One region of the Paenarthrobacter sp. GQ52 genome, then DNA from elsewhere that is predicted to be linked to it. Evidence: riboswitches for the same ligand, from Rfam matches in the RefSeq annotation. Region 1 holds a riboswitch; each other region holds the start of a gene.
What was found. Region 1 has a riboswitch for S-adenosylmethionine ahead of AC6CH8_RS17575 (DUF1737 domain-containing protein). Riboswitches for the same ligand answer to the same signal wherever they lie in the genome.
Positions count from the first base shown of each region.

Region 2: another riboswitch for S-adenosylmethionine. It lies ahead of metX (homoserine O-acetyltransferase MetX); the one in region 1 lies ahead of AC6CH8_RS17575 (DUF1737 domain-containing protein).
Region 3: another riboswitch for S-adenosylmethionine. It lies ahead of AC6CH8_RS00810 (hypothetical protein); the one in region 1 lies ahead of AC6CH8_RS17575 (DUF1737 domain-containing protein).
Region 4: another riboswitch for S-adenosylmethionine. It lies ahead of AC6CH8_RS06275 (aminotransferase class V-fold PLP-dependent enzyme); the one in region 1 lies ahead of AC6CH8_RS17575 (DUF1737 domain-containing protein).

Region 1 is NZ_JCAXEJ010000016.1:28,437-32,417, forward strand. Features, by position in the region: gene AC6CH8_RS17570 (SulP family inorganic anion transporter) at 1-1,233, shown strand, start outside; SAM riboswitch class IV at 1,317-1,428, shown strand; gene AC6CH8_RS17575 (DUF1737 domain-containing protein) at 1,442-1,708, shown strand; gene AC6CH8_RS17580 (rhodanese-like domain-containing protein) at 1,705-2,115, shown strand; gene AC6CH8_RS17585 (O-succinylhomoserine sulfhydrylase) at 2,116-3,324, shown strand; gene AC6CH8_RS17590 (hypothetical protein) at 3,335-3,955, shown strand; gene AC6CH8_RS17595 (glutamate--cysteine ligase 2) at 3,942-3,981, opposite strand, start outside.
Region 2 is NZ_JCAXEJ010000001.1:623,888-627,868, reverse strand. Features, by position in the region: gene AC6CH8_RS02730 (SGNH/GDSL hydrolase family protein) at 1-64, shown strand, start outside; gene AC6CH8_RS02725 (winged helix DNA-binding domain-containing protein) at 66-1,244, shown strand; gene AC6CH8_RS02720 (hypothetical protein) at 1,307-1,756, shown strand; gene metX (homoserine O-acetyltransferase MetX) at 1,759-2,880, opposite strand; SAM riboswitch class IV at 2,896-3,012, opposite strand; gene AC6CH8_RS02710 (bifunctional o-acetylhomoserine/o-acetylserine sulfhydrylase) at 3,175-3,981, opposite strand, start outside.
Region 3 is NZ_JCAXEJ010000001.1:172,420-176,400, reverse strand. Features, by position in the region: gene AC6CH8_RS00815 (sodium:solute symporter family protein) at 1-609, shown strand, start outside; SAM riboswitch class IV at 1,085-1,204, shown strand; gene AC6CH8_RS00810 (hypothetical protein) at 1,221-1,520, shown strand; gene AC6CH8_RS00805 (hypothetical protein) at 1,545-1,736, opposite strand; gene AC6CH8_RS00800 (VIT1/CCC1 transporter family protein) at 1,992-3,158, shown strand; gene AC6CH8_RS00795 (matrixin family metalloprotease) at 3,301-3,981, shown strand, end outside.
Region 4 is NZ_JCAXEJ010000003.1:162,231-166,211, forward strand. Features, by position in the region: gene rsgA (ribosome small subunit-dependent GTPase A) at 1-1,032, shown strand, start outside; gene hisN (histidinol-phosphatase) at 1,089-1,901, shown strand; SAM riboswitch class IV at 2,082-2,195, shown strand; gene AC6CH8_RS06275 (aminotransferase class V-fold PLP-dependent enzyme) at 2,228-3,637, shown strand; gene AC6CH8_RS06280 (class I SAM-dependent methyltransferase) at 3,714-3,981, shown strand, end outside.

The sequences.
Region 1 (3,981 bases):
CTTTCGCAGCTGCCGGCATTCCTGGGGATAGAGGCCGACGGCGACATCTGGCAAAAGCTTGCGAAGGTCACCACCGGGGTGCTGGGCGGCGAGGTCAACATCACCGCGCTGCTGCTGGGCGTGGGTTCGCTGGCGCTGATCTGGATTCCCCGGCTGCTGAAGTGGAAAGTGCCGGGTGTGCTGCTGGCGGTGGTCGGCTCGTGCGTCGCAACGGCCGTTTGGAGCCTCAACGACGACGTCAAGGTCACCGGAGTCCTGCCGCAGGGCCTCCCGATGCCCGCGCTCGGCGGCATTGGCTGGGCGGACGCACTCACGCTGCTTCCCGCTGCGGCAGGGATCGCCCTCATGGCCTTCGCGGACACCGGCGTCCTGTCCCAAACATTGGCAGCCAAGGAAGGCAAGAAGGTTTCCGGCAACAGGGAAATGGCAGCACTTGGGGCAGCCAATGCTGCCACGGGCCTGCTGGGCGGATTCCCCATCTCCGGCAGTACATCGAGGACCCCTGTGGCTGTGGACGCTGGTGCCAAGTCCCAGATGACCGGCGTGGTGGGTTCGGTACTGGTGCTTGCTTTCATGCTGCTGGCTCCAGGGGTGACCGAGTACCTTCCGTCCGCCACCTTGGCCGCCGTCGTGATTGCCGCAGCGATAGCCCTGGCGGACCCGGCCGGCGTCCGGCGCCTGTTGAGCCTGAGCCGGAGCGAATCCGTGGTGATGTTGGCTGCATTCCTGGGCGTCCTTACAGTGGGTGTGCTCCAGGGAATCGTGGTGGCCATAGCATTGGCGCTCTTGGACTTCGTGCGGCGGGCCTGGGATCCATACCGAACAGAACTCGGTGCCGAAGAAGGGCTCCCTGGGTACCACGATCTTGAACGACACCCCAACGGCGCACGCATCCCCGGGCTCCTGATCCTCCGTTTCGATGCACCGCTGTTCTTCGGCAACGGGCAGGTTCTTGCAAGCTTTGTCCGGGAACAACTGGACGAAGCTTCGGATAATATCTCCCACGTCATCCTGGCGGCGGAACCCATCACAGGCATCGACACCACGGCCCTGGACGACCTCGTCACGCTGGATGAATGGTTGGCCCGTCACGGCGTGGATCTGGTGTTCGCCGAACTCAAAGGTCCTGTGAAGGACAAGCTGATCCGCCTCGGAACGGCAGCCCGTTTCACGCCGGACCACTTCTTTCCTACAGTCGGCGCCGCCGTCCGCACGCTCAGGGACGAAGAGTGAAACGGCCGCCGATTACGCAACATGACGGCCGCCCCACCACTCGCAAGTGCGGCCGGATGCCCGTGGATGTTACGTTTTTCTTGAGTAATGAGTACCAGCGCAAAGCCCTGACTTGCTGGTCGGCAACCCTCTCTCCGGCGGGGTGCCTCAGGTGACTACTCGGCGTATCGACAATTCGTACTGCAAGCGTGACTGAGGAGCACCAGCTATGCCTGAACCCACTGAAGAAAAACTCTCCTACCGCCTGGTGACAGGCCCGGACACCCGCGACTTCTGCGAGCGCATCCACAATGCCCTCGCCGAAGGTTACGTCCTCCACGGGAGCCCGGCAGCTACGTTCAACGGCACGGACGTCATCGTTGCCCAAGCCGTTGTCCTGCCGACCGCGATCGCCACAGCGGATGCCGCAGTGGCCAATGCCGTTGACCAGTTGGAGAACTACGACGACGAAGAAGCGTTCGAGGGCCACGCATGAGCTACGCAGGTGACCTGACCCCGCACGACGCGTGGGCCAAACTTCAAGACGGTGCCATCCTGGTTGACGTCCGGACCGAGGGCGAATGGGCCCACATTGGAATCCCTGACACCAAAGCTACCGAGAACGACCCCCTGTTCATCCAGTGGAACTTGGCCGGCGGAATTCCGAACTCCCGCTTTATTGAAGACCTTCAGCAACAGGCTCCCGAGGACGACGGCGTTGAGCTCGTTTTCCTATGCCGTTCCGGGCAACGCTCCATCTCGGCGGCCATCGCCGCAACCCAGGCCGGCTTCACTGCCTACAACGTCCTGGAGGGCTTCGAAGGCGAACCGGACCGCTACGGTGAGCGCACCGTCAATGGTTGGAAGAACCGTGGCCTGCCGACGAATCTGGGGACCGAGTAAGTGACTTTTAATCCCGACGCCGCCGGCTGGAGCCCTGACACCCAGGCCGTCCGCGGTGGCCTTGACCGCACCAATTTCCAGGAAACGTCCGAACCCGTTTTCCTGAACTCCGGTTTCGTCTACGAATCCGCTGCCGCCGCCGAACGTGCCTTCACCGGCGAGGACGAACGATTCGTCTACTCCCGTTACGGCAACCCGTCCGTGGCCACGTTCCAGGAGCGGCTGCGGCTGCTCGAAGGAACCGAGGCGTGCTTCGCGACGGCGTCCGGCATGTCTGCAGTCTTCACCGCCCTGGGTGCCTTGCTGGCTGCCGGTGACCGTGTGGTTGCTGCCCGCTCGCTGTTCGGCTCCTGCTTCGTGATCCTCAACGAGATCCTTCCCCGGTGGGGCGTGGAGACGGTCTTTGTTGACGGACCCGACCTTGAGCAGTGGCGCGAAGCCCTGTCCGAGCCCACCACTGCGGTGTTCTTCGAGTCACCGTCCAACCCCATGCAGGAGATCGTCGATATCGCTGCCGTCAGCGAACTGGCCCATGCCGCCGGGGCGACTGTCGTCGTCGACAATGTCTTTGCCACTCCCCTGCTGCAACGCTGTGGTGAGCTGGGTGCAGACGTGATCGTGTACTCCGGGACCAAGCACATTGATGGCCAGGGACGAGTCCTTGGCGGCGCGATCCTAGGCACCAAGGAATTCATCGATGGTCCGGTCAAGCAGCTCATGCGGCACACTGGCCCGTCGCTTTCGGCGTTCAATGCCTGGGTGCTGACCAAGGGCTTGGAGACTATGGGACTGCGAGTGAATCACAGCTCGGCTTCTGCTCTGAAGATCGCAGAGTGGCTCGAGCAGCAACCCGCCATCAGCTGGGTCAAGTACCCGCTGTTGAAGTCCCACCCTCAGTACGAGCTCGCTGCGAAGCAGATGAAGGCCGGCGGTACTGTGCTGACGGTCGAGCTGCTTCCTTCGGCCGGGCGTACAGCCAAAGACGCTGCGTTTGCCTTGCTCGATGGCCTCCGTGTCATCGATATCTCCAACAACCTTGGCGATTCCAAGTCCCTCATCACGCACCCGGCAACCACCACCCACCGGGCCATGGGGCCTGAGGGCCGTGCGGCCATCGGGCTCTCCGATGGTGTGGTTCGCCTGTCTGTCGGGCTTGAAGACGTGGACGACCTCATCCTGGATCTGGAGAAGGCACTCAAACAGGTCTAACCTTGCTGCCATGAGCGGGAACCATCCCTATCGCCGTGCCGGATCCGTGATCGTTGCCGGCACGGCGGTGTGGTTCGTCGGGATTTCGCCGGTCTCACGTGTCTACATCACCCCCGATGACGCCGAACGCCTCCGCATGCTGCAAGCCGGCCAGCGCGGCTGGATCACAGGTCAGCACATTACCGCGGCCGGGACCGTCGCAGTGCCCATAGGATTCGCGGCGTTCGCCCGTGCCATTCCAGCTATGGGAGCTCCGCGCACGAGGGCGAAGAAGTGGGCCTACGCCGCTGCGGCCGCGCTGCTGGCCGGTGCACCGTTCTTCGTCTCCAGCGTTGCCCGGCGGGCTTCCGACATTGAAGGGTTCGCCTACCGCCGCGGTTCCAGCGCTCCGTTCCTGTTGTATTCCGGGCTGCATGTTGTGGCGTTGGCTGCGCTCGGCGGGAGCCTTCTTTCTTTACCTGCCAAACGGTGGATCGGGGTCACGGCTGCGGCCGCCGCACCCATCTACGGAGCCGTCCTTCTGGCCAAGAAGGACATCCCACCGCTCTTTTTCTACCTCGTGGAGGGGACCGTCGGCGCCTACCTGATGGCCTGGGAAGAGCCGGCAGCCGACAAGCCTAGGGCCGCCTGACCCGGGTCAGCATGGGCGAGGGTTCC
Region 2 (3,981 bases), on a different contig from region 1:
GCCAAAGCGTCCGACGCCGGGACCCGTCTTCGGTTCCACCGGCACCTTGCTGCCACGCCGCTGACGTGACGTCGGGTGCCGGCTCCCTGCATGCGGAGGCTATTCGGAGGATTCGGTTGCGGCGGCAGCAGTTGCGGGCTCCCTACGCCGGAAGTCCCGGGGACGTGGTCCGCAACCTTCTGGCCGTCCAATCGCAGGAGTTCCCCTATGCGAGGTGGACTCTCGCACAGAGAAGCTCCACCAGCGCTTCATCGATGGTCACTGCCTTAAGCGTTGAGCAGGCGGTAGCCGATGGAACCATCCTGCGGACGCATATTCTCCGGCCTACGTGGCATTTTGTGCATCGGGACGATCTTGGCTGGTTGATGGCGTTGTCCGCAGATCGCCTCCACCAAGGCAACAAAGGCATGTACCGGCAAACAGGAATCGATGAGGACTCTGCTGCCAAGAGCGGCCGAATCCTCGCCGCCGCTGTGGCCGATGGAGCGCACAAGACGCGCGAGGAACTGGCCGAAGTCCTGGGACAGTCCGGATTTCCCAGCAAGGGTCTGGGCTTCATCTACCACCTCATGCACGCGGAAATCAGCGGTGTCCTGGTCAGCGGCTCACTCGTCCGTTCTGCAGGCGGCGCCCTGAAACAAACGTATGCCCTGTTCGACGAACGGGTACCCGGTTCGGCTCTTAAGCCTCTGACCGCCGAAGGCCGCGAACAGGCTCTTGGACGGTTGGCACTCCGATACTTCACCAGCCGGGGGCCCGCCACGGTCAAGGACTGTGCGGCGTGGTCCGGGTTGACCATAAAAGACGTAAAGCGGGGAATCGAGGTGGCGGGTGACATGTCCCGCGGAAGCTTGGGGGCGGCGCAGTGTGATGGTTTCGACTTTTATCTGGCCTCCGAGGAAGCGGACGCTCTCGCGGGTGGCGACGATCCTTCGCCCGCCGAGGATCCCGGGCTTCCCCGCGTCGACCTCATCCAGTGCTACGACGAATACGTGATGGGCTACTCACAGTCCCGGCACTTCCTTGGTGGCACGGCGCCCTTCTTCCCCGAGGACAACGGACCCATGCACGTGGTCCTGCTGGACGGCAGATTGGCCGGATGGTGGCGCCATGGCTTCTCCGGCAGAACCTGCGAAGTGGACGTCCGAATGAACCGGCCCACCACCGCAAAAGAGCAGGAGGCCCTGCAGTCGGAGGTGGATCGCTACGGCCGGTTCCTGGGCATGCAGACCAAGCTGGCCTGAAGCAGCAGCCGTGGTTTTGCCGGCCAGGACTAAGCTGGGATGAGACCTAGGAGGCCTGCACTGTGAACAATCTGATCTTCTGGATCATCGTCTGCTCTTGGCTGATTCCACTCGGGATCCGCATGTACAACCGCTCCCGGGCGCGTCGGATCCAGGACAATAACTTCCGCGACCCCGGCTACCCTCAGCAGAATCTGCCCGGACCAGGGTATCCGCCACAGAATTACCCGCAGCAGAATTATCCAGGTCAGGGATACCCGACGCAGGGTTACCCAGGTCAGAATTACCCCGGGTACCCTTCCGAGCCGACCGTCATCCGCCCCGCGGATTCGACACCGCAGGCCGGGCCGCCGTCGAACCCTTCATCCCCGGCACCGTTCCCCTCAGCGGGCGCTTCGGAGCCGCAGGGATTCCGCGCCCGCAAGTTGGCGGAGCTGGACACGAAGTTCAGCAACGGCGAGATCGCCATGGAGGATTACATGAAGCAGCGCGGCGAAATCATGAACGGCTAGGGCTAGGCGAAGAATGATTCGCGGAGTTGTGCCGAGAGCTGGCCGATCTCAGTGAGGAAGCCATCGTGACCAATCGGAGCCTCAATGAGGTGGACCGGCACATCCCCAGGTAGCGCCGCGGCAAGTTCCCGCGACTGTGCCGGGAAGTAGAGCCTGTCGCTGTCCACCGCCGCCACGAAGAACTCAGCCGTAGCGCGCGACAACGCCTGTTCCAGCGGACCGCGGCCCCTGGCGACGTCGTGGGACATCAGGGCTTCGGTGATGGCGATGTAGCTGTTGGCATCAAAACGGCGGACCAGCTTCGTTCCCTGGTGGTCCAAATAGCTTTCCACCTGGTAGCGGCCACGCTCCCCCAACACCGCGGCAGCGAGTGGTGCCTCCTGGTGCTGGGCTTCCCTGCCGAAGCGGAAATCCAACTCCAAGGCTGAGCGGTAAGTGATGTGGGCGATGCGTCGGGCCAGTGCCAAGCCATGTTCGGGTGCAGTGCCGCCGTAATAGTCACCGTTTTTGAAGTTCGGGTCCTGCCTGATGGCCAAGGTTTGGGCTTGAGCAAAGGCAATCTGCTCGGCCGTACTGTAGGCGCCCACCGAAATTACGGCGCAGCGTTTGACCCTGTCGGGGAACGTAACAGCCCATTCAAGGGCCCTGGCGCCGCCCATGGAACCGCCCAACACGGCGTGCCAGGCATCGATTCCCAAGGCATCGGCGAGGCGCGCCTCAGCCTCCGTGCTGTCGCGCAGCGTGACCAACGGGAAACGTGAGCCCCAAGGACGTCCGTCCGGTGCTTCTGACGATGGGCCGGTGCTGCCATAACAACCGCCCACGATGTTGATGGAAATGACAAAAAACTTGTTGGTGTCGATGGTGGCACCCGGCCCAACGAGCTGCTCCCACCAACCTTCCTCGTCGGTGGCTCCACGGGCTACGTGAGTGCTGCCCGTGAGCGCATGCTGGATGAGGACGGCATTGGAGGCCTCGGCATTCAGCTGCCCCCAGGTCTCATAAGCGAGGACGACATCGGGGAGGAATCCGCCGGCCTCAAGTTCCAACGGCCCGATGCCGGCGTACTTGACGGTTCCGTCTTCTTCTCCGGATTTGGGAAGGGCTGTAGCAGTAATGGTCATTCCTTTGACACCTTAACCTCGCGCTTGCCCGTCGCCTTGCGTGCGAACAGGCCAGGTCTTCACCCGGGGCACCCCACCGCGTAGGAGGGTTGCCGGCCAGCAAGCCGGGGCTGTGTGCTGGCACTCATGACCTAATACCAAGAGTCTAGGAAATGCAGGGTGGTTCTGGCGAAGAATGTGACAACAGTGTGACGGTTTAGGGCGTCTTCGTTCACGAACGAGCACCCGGAACTGCCGCCCGGCGAATAATCGTCGACGCGGGCGGCAGCCGGACTGAGACTCTAAGCCGCGGCGTTAGGCGCCCTTGGCGGCCCGGAAGCCCGCTTCGAGGTCGGCGATGATGTCATCAACGTGCTCGATGCCCACGGACAAGCGCACGAGGCCGGGGTTGACGCCGGCGGCGACCTGCTGCTCCACCGTCAATTGGCTGTGTGTAGTCGACGCCGGGTGGATGACCAGCGAGCGGACATCACCGATGTTGGCAACGTGCGAGTGCAACTCCAGGCCGTCCACGAAGCGCTTGCCGGCTTCGACGCCGCCCTTGATGTTGAAGGCAACGATGGCGCCCGTGCCCTTGGGTCCGTACTTCCGGCCGCGGTCGTACCACGGGCTGGACGGCAGGCCCGCATAGGCGACCGATTCGACGTCGTCGTGGTTTTCAAGCCATTCGGCCACCTTGGTGGCGTTGGCAACATGGCGTTCCACGCGCAGGCTCAAGGTCTCCAGGCCCTGGGCAATGAGGAAGGCGTTGAACGGGGACACGGCAGAGCCGAGATCGCGAAGCAACTGGACTCGGGCCTTGAGGATGTAGGAGAGGTTCGCGCCCAGTGCACCGTCCTTGCCGAGGTCCCGGGCGTAGACCAGACCGTTGTAGCTGGGGTCCGGGGTATTGAAGCCAGGGAAGCGGTCCGGGTCCTTGCCGAAGTCGAAGTTGCCGGAGTCCACAATCACACCGGCGATTGCCGAACCGTGACCACCCAGGTACTTGGTCGCGGAATGGACCACGATGTCCGCTCCCCACTCGATGGGACGGATGAGGTAAGGCGTGGACAGGGTGTTGTCCACAATAAGGGGAACGCCGGCCGCGTGTGCGGTGCGGGC
Region 3 (3,981 bases), on a different contig from region 1:
CGACTCCTGCCCATTGGCATCGGCGGCTTGGTTCTTGCTGCAGCTGTGGCCGCAATGATGTCCACGGCGTCAGGCGCACTGATTGCTGCTGCAACCGTTGCCCGCGCAGACGTAATGCCTTTCGTTGCCAGCTGGTTTGGCAAGAAGGTGGACACCTCCGACTCCGATAACCCTGAGCACGACGTCAAGGCCAACCGTTACTGGGTACTCGGCCTGGGGATCGTTGCAATCATCATCGCCATCTCCACCAAGGATGTGGTGGCCGCACTAACCATTGCCTACGACATCCTGGTTGGCGGCCTCCTCGTGGCCATCATTGGCGGCTTGGTGTGGAAGCGTGGAACGGGCATCGCCGCAGCATGGTCCATGGCGGCCGGTTCGGTGGTAACCCTCGGAACCATGATCGTCCTTGAGATCAACGCCGAAGTTCCCCTCGATGGCATCTACGCCAACGAGCCCATCTACTTCGGTTTGATCGCCTCGGCTTTGGTGTACATAGTGGTCTCACTTGCCAGCAAGCCCACGGATCCGGCAGTCATGAAGGCCTGGACGGATCGCGTTGCCGGTACCCGCGTGGCCGAGGAAGAGCTCACTACCCCCGCTTCCTAGGCGGGCACAAAGAACCAGGCAAGGTTCGGGAAACAAGTAAAGTTCGACGGCGGCGCCTCCCCTTTTCGGGGCGGCGCCGCCGTTGCGCTATGCCCGGGAAGCATGCGTTGGAAGGCCCGCTCTACACGCCAAAACCACCCCAAAGCGCGCAAAGCAGGCCCCACAAGACACCCCCACCCCTTGGAAGGCCCGATCTACACCCCAAAACCACCCCAAAGAGCGCAAACCAGGCCCCACAACACAAGCAGGCCCCACAACACACCCCACCCCTTGGAAGGCCCGCTCTACACGCCAAAACCACCCCAAAGCGCGCAAAGCAGGCCCCACAACACAACCGGGCCCCACAACACACCCCCACCCGTTGCAAGGCCCGCTCTACACGCCAAAACCACCCCAAAGCGCGCAAAGCAGGCCCCACAAGACACCCCCACCCCACAACGGGTGGCCGAACACCAATGCGGTAGGGTGGTCCCAGCTTCAAGAGATGTGGTGCCAAGCTCCGACTGGCCACACACCAACCCCATGTTCACGGGTGGTTCGGATGAGGAAGCGGCCCGTCCCGGACCAGAGACAACCGAGCGGGCAAGAGCACTCCCCCAAGGAGCAGTCCCTTGCCGTACCAAGGCGATACCACCCCGGTAAACACAACAGCACCCAGTACCCCGGCCGGAACGGCCACCCCCACGGTCGCGGTGATCCCCGCCGTCGACCTCTTCCTGGGCACGGTGACCATCACTGCCAAGGCTGGAACCGAGCAGTTCAGACATGCCCAACCGCAGCTCATCGCGCAGGCGTTGGCCCAGGCCGTCCGGCCGACGCACTGGTGTGAGTCGTCCACGACACTAACGGTGACTGTTGCGGCCGTCGGAAAACGGGCGGGCGTCCAACGTCACTTCACACTAGGGCACTAGGGCTCTAGGGCACAGGGACCAGGCCTAAGCTTCCTCGTCTTCTTCGCGGAACTCTTCGGTTTCATCTATGGGGACAACGCGTTCGTCGTCCTCGGGGGCGTCCACTTCCCCTACCCAGGGTTCGTCCACTTCCTGGTCTTCGGCGTAGTCGTAGGCCGGGTCGGACTCAATGGTTGTCCGTTCCGGGTAGTTGGCGTGTGATTCGGTGGTGTTCATGGTGCAACCTCCGTCTCGTGGGCCTGTTCTGGTGGGCGGTTCAGCCCGTTGACCCGAATGCAGGAATCCAGTGGCGGAAGGGCCCCGCCCCTGTCCTTCCATCTGAGCACCGGCACCGTCGAGGGTCAAGGAAATTACGGTGCACCGAACATTCCAGTTAAGGAATACCAGCCAAAAATCCGCGCGGATAAGCGGTAGTGTGGGGCGTGCAATGGGGCCGCAACTACCCCAACCAGCACAGGAGACAAAGTGCAGATGCACCAGGAATCCCACAGTTCGTCGAGCTCCGCTCCGGACCCCACCCCCGAATCAGCAACCGCCGAAAACGCCAGCACGCAACCCGCGCCGCCCTCGCACGCGGACATTCGCCGGTGGCGGCAGTACCTCGCCGATGAGCGTGCCGAGGCCGCCGTCTACCGCGAACTGGCCCAGCGACGTCACGGCGAAGAACGCCAAATCCTGCTCGCCCTGGCCGAAGCCGAAGGCAGGCACGAAGCCCACTGGCTCAAGCTCCTTGGCGAGCATGCCGGTATGCCCAAGGCAGCTTCCACCCGCAGCCAGTTCCTGGGCTTCCTGGCCCGCAACTTCGGTTCAGTGTTCGTCCTCGCTCTGGCACAGCGCGCCGAAGGCCGTTCCCCGTACGGCACCGAACCTGCCGCGACGCCTGCCATGGTGGCCGATGAACAAATCCACGAAGAAGTAGTCCGCGGCTTGGCCACACGCGGACGCAACCGGCTCTCCGGAACCTTCCGCGCGGCCGTTTTCGGCGCCAACGACGGCCTGGTCAGCAACCTTTCCCTGGTCATGGGCATGGCCGCAACCGGCGTGCCCAGCCCCGTGGTGCTCATGAGTGGCGTCGCGGGTCTCCTCGCCGGGGCCCTCTCCATGGGTGCGGGCGAATACGTCTCGGTCCGCTCGCAGCGGGAGCTCCTTAACGCAACCCTGCCCACGCAGGCCACTCTGACCGCGGCACCGTCCTTGGACATCGAGCACAACGAGTTGGTCCTGGTGTACTTGGCCCGTGGCATGACGCGTGAAGCCGCGGAGCATCGTGCTGCCGAGCGCATGGGATTGTTCAGCTGCGACTGCGATCCCAGCCTTTCCTTGCAGCCGGAGAAGCCACCCACTGACGATCATGAATCCGTCGGTTCGGCGTGGGGTGCAGCGATGTCCAGCTTCTGCTTCTTCGCTTCGGGCGCCATTGTGCCCATCCTGCCGTTCATTTTCGGCATGACGGGCATCGCCGCCTTGCTGGTTGCCGGCGTTCTGGTGGGTATCGCGCTCCTGGCTACCGGCGCCGTCGTCGGCTTGTTGTCCGGAACCTCGCCGCTGAGCCGCGGACTCCGGCAGCTTGCCATCGGCCTGGGTGCGGCGGCGGCCACGTATGGTCTGGGCTTGGCGTTCGGAGCAGCGATCGTCTAAGTTTGGACGGCTCGGTCCGGAGACCGTAATGTTGGTTCGTCCTCCGCGCTGCCCCGCGTGACCAGGGCATCAGGAATGGAGAACCGTGGACCCGGAGCGGGAAGCAACGCGCGTGCCGAAGCACCGACGCACTGGAACAGCCTTGCGTGTTCTCCGCGGCGTCCTCATGGCCGTCATTGCCGCCGTCGTCGCCGTTCTGGTCAGTGGATTCCTGCAGGGCGACCCTCGCATCACCGCGCTGTTCCCGGGCGTGAGCGTGCCGGGAACCACAGAGGACCAGCCGGGTGGAGCCGAACCGGCGCGCCCCCTCGACGCGCCGCCGCCCGGACTTGAGGAGGCGGACGCCCCACTGGCCTCGCCTTCAGCGCCCGGCACCACCAACGATTCGTACAAGTTCCTGGCCACGAACGACGACGGCACCCCGGTAGGTTACTCGCCTTGCCGTCCGCTCCATTACGTTGTCAACGATGCGTCCGCACCCATTGGCTCAGACGCCCTCCTGACCGCCGCCTTGGCAAATATTTCTGCGGCGTCCGGCATCCAGTTCATCAACGATGGCACCACTGACGAGTTGCCGGTGGACCGACGCGAGCCCTACCAGCCGTCCAAATACGGCGACCGGTGGGCTCCCCTGCTGATTTCCTGGACCACACCGGTGGAAGCCCCTGCGCTGGCAGACAACGTCATCGGCACGGGAGGCAGCACCATGTACTCCCTCAACAAGGGACCCAAAAGCTACATCACCGGGAGCCTGGAGCTGGACACCCCACAGGTAACGGAACTACTCGCGAGTCCCGGCGGGGCCGACTACGTCCTGGCAGTC
Region 4 (3,981 bases), on a different contig from region 1:
CGCCCCAGCCACGATGACGCCGTAATAGGCAGGATCATCACCGTGGACCGCGGACGGTACAGGGCAATTGTTGGCGAAGATTCCGCCGACGAACGGATCGTTATCGCAGCCCGCGCCCGCGAACTGCGACGCAACCCCGTTGTCCCCGGCGACTTCGTCGCATTGGTGGGTGACGTCTCCGGGTCTCCCGATACCTTGGCGCGCCTGGTCCGGGTGGAAGAGCGGAAGACCCTCCTTCGCCGGAGTGCCGACGATACGGACCCCATCGAACGGGTGGTCGTGGCCAACGCCGATCAGCTCGTGGTGGTTGTTGCGGCGGCCAACCCGGAGCCACGCACCGGATTCATTGATCGCGCCTTGGTCGCAGCGTACGACGCCGGCATCGAGCCGTTGCTGCTCATCACCAAGGCGGATGTGAAGGACCCGGCGGAACTCCTGGCCAATTACCTGAGCTTGGATTTTCCCGTAATCATCAGCCGGACCGCTGACTCCGAGGCCGGCGGCATCGATGCCCGTTCCGATGACGGACTATCAGCCCGGCTGGACAAGGTCGCCGTATCCCAACTCCGCTCGCACTTGGGTGGAAAAGTCACCGTCATGCTCGGTCACTCCGGCGTTGGCAAATCCACCATGGTCAACGCGCTGACAGGCGCAGAGCGCGCCACTGGAGGCGTCAACGCGGTTACGGGCCGTGGCAGGCACACATCATCCTCGGCTTTGGCGTTGAAGCTGGACGATGCACCGTCCGGCAGCTGGATCATCGATACTCCCGGAATCCGCTCCTTCGGCTTGGCGCATGTGGATCCGGACCGGATACTGCACTCGTTCCCGGACCTTGAGCCCGGCACCGAGACCTGCGACCGCGGCTGCAAGCACGGTGCCACAGCCACCAATTGCGGGCTGGATGCATGGGTGAACGATGGCCATGCCGGGCCATCGGGAGTGGCCCGGTTGGCCTCCTTGCGCCGCTTGCTGGGTGCAGACCCAAGGCTCGAAGCGAAAGAGACCAAGGAACTGGGCACCGTCAACTGATTCGTTGTCTGCTTCACGTCCCCAATGCAGCGAACGATTCAGGATAGTTTGGTGGCATGACCCATCCCGTTTCCACCTACAACGATGACCTGCGCCTGGCCCACGTCCTCGCCGATTCAGTCGACGCCCAGACCATGGATCGCTTCAAGGCACTGGACCTGCAGATCGAAACCAAGCCCGACCTCACACCTGTCACTGACGCTGACAAGGCCGCAGAGGAAGCAATCCGCGGTCAACTGTCCCGCTCCCGTCCGCGGGACGCGGTCCTGGGCGAGGAGTTCGGCAGCAGCGGTCACGGTTCACGTCGCTGGATCATAGACCCCATCGACGGGACCAAGAACTTTGTCCGTGGTGTCCCGGTGTGGGCAACGTTGATCGCCCTCGTGGATGAGGGGGAACCTGTGGTGGGCGTAGTCAGTGCGCCTGCGCTGGGCAAGCGATGGTGGGCTGCGAAGGACATGGGCGCCTACATGGGCCGCTCCCTGGCCTCGGCAACGCGGCTCAAGGTGTCCAACGTTTCCCGCCTGGCTGACGCCTCCATGTCATATTCCAGCCTTTCGGGGTGGAAGGAACGCGGCAACCTGGATGAATTCCTGGGGCTGACGGAAGACATCTGGCGGACACGCGCCTATGGTGATTTCTGGTCGTATTGCCTCGTGGCCGAGGGGGCAGTGGATATCGCTTGCGAGCCTGAACTGAACCTCTACGACATGGCAGCACTCGTCCCGATCGTCACCGAGGCAGGCGGCCGTTTCACATCCTTGGAAGGCGAAGACGGTCCGTTTGGCGGTAACGCCCTGGCCACCAACTCGATCCTGCACTCCGAGGTCCTCAAGCGCCTCAACCCCGGATTGGACGACCTTCTCTAAACTTATCCACGCCTGGCCACCCAGCGGCAGGCGGAATTTTCGACGGCGGATGGCCCCCGCAGGGGGTCTCCGCCGTTTTTTATTCGGCGAAGAAGGGATTTCGCATTCGACGTAACAAAGGGCTTAACAAAAGGAAGCGGCTTTGGAAGCCTCCCCGGACGTGCCTTAGCCTTTTTTACAGGTCACGAGTGCCAGCGCTAAACCCCGGTTTGCTGGCCGGCAACCCTCCATTCGCGGTGGGGTGCCCCGGGTGACGACCCGGCCGGTCCGGAACGGATGCGGCAAGCGCGGATCCCCCTATGGGGGTCCCTCTTGAGTGAGGTTCCATGAGCACTGTCACGTTCAACTCCACCACCATTCCGTCCTTTGTTGAAGAATCCACAGCGGAGACGATAACCGCTCTGCGTCCGCTTGCCGCGGTCACTGGCGCTGAGCTTCAGGCTCCCCTGATTCAGGGTGGCCACGTCCGCTACGCAAACTTGGACTACGGCGCATCGGCCCCGGCCCTGACCATCGTTTCGGCCTACCTCAACGAGGTCCTGCCCTACTACGCCAGCGTTCACCGGGGCGCCGGGTACGCCTCCCAAATCAGCACGTCGGTGTACGAGAACTCGCGGAACATCGTCCGTGATTTCGTCGGCGGGCGTGCCGATGACTCAGTGATCTTCACACGGAACACCACTGACTCGTTGAACCTCCTGGCCGGATGCCTCCCGCAGGTGGATGGCCAATTTGCGGGCGAGGTCCTGTACTTGGACATCGAGCACCACGCCAACTTGCTTCCGTGGCAGGGAGTCCCCCACCGCAGCGTCGTCGCGGCACCAACCCTGGCCGAAACGGTGGACAAGCTCGAGGCCGAACTTGCCCAGGGCGGGGTCAGCCTGCTGGCTGTTACCGGCGCCTCGAACGTGACGGGGGAAATTCTTCCCATCGCCCGCCTTGCTTCGCTTGCCCACGAACACGGCGCAAGGATCGTGGTGGACGCTGCGCAGCTCGCACCTCATCGCCGGATCAACATCACCGAGGCGGACGTCGACTACATCGTCTTCTCCGGACACAAGCTTTATGCCCCCTTCGGCGCGGGTGTCGTGGTGGGTCGTCCGGACTGGCTCGACGCCGGCATACCGCACCTGGCCGGAGGCGGCGCGGTACGTGAAGCGCGCCTGGACTCAGTGAGCTGGGCCGCGGGCCCGGCGCGCCACGAGGGCGGCTCCCCCAACGTGCTGGGCGCCGCGACACTTGCCCGCGCCACCCAAGTCCTCGCAGGGCTCGATCAGGACGCGTGGCATGCCCACGAGTCCGCCATCCGCTCGTACCTGGTGCAGGGCCTGGAGGCCATCGATGGCGTGACCGTCCACAAGATCTTCGCTGACTCCCTGGACACCATCGGTGTGGTCAACTTCTCCGTAGAAGGATTCGACGCCGGGCTGGTTGCGGCTTACCTGGCGGCCGAGCACGGGGTTGGCCTCCGTGATGGCCGGTTCTGCGCCCACCCGCTCCTCAAACGCCTCGGGCTCCCCTCCGGATCCCTGCGCGCCAGCTTCGGCGTCGGCTCCCGGTTGGAGGACGCCACCAGGCTGCTCGCAGGCATCGAAGGACTCAAGCGCGACGGACTGGGATGGGACTACGTGGTGGACGAGGGCCGTTGGGTTCCTGCAAATGACCATCGCAGCTACCCCGAATGGGCCCCGAACACTCCCGGCACTGCGGGCGCAGCTCCCTGCACTGTTGACTAGGAACACTGCGGACCAGGAACACTGCGGTAAATTCATAGGGTACTTTTAGCGACCCTGTGAAGGAGCTTTCGTGGCCCTGCGTTCACCGGCTGCCTCCAGCGGACAGCCACGTACTCCCGGACCAGCCGGGCCGCGTGGTCCAAGGCTGCATGCTTCCCGCCGGCATGAACTCGGTCAGAGCTTCCAGGACGGCGGCGAACACTATGACCGCGTGCGACCCGGCTACCCCGCCGATTCCGTGGACTGGCTGGTTCCTCCGGGGGCAAGGTCAGCGGCGGACCTCGGAGCCGGCACAGGAAAGTTCACGGCACTCCTCGTAGAACGCGGCTTGGCGGTTACCGCGG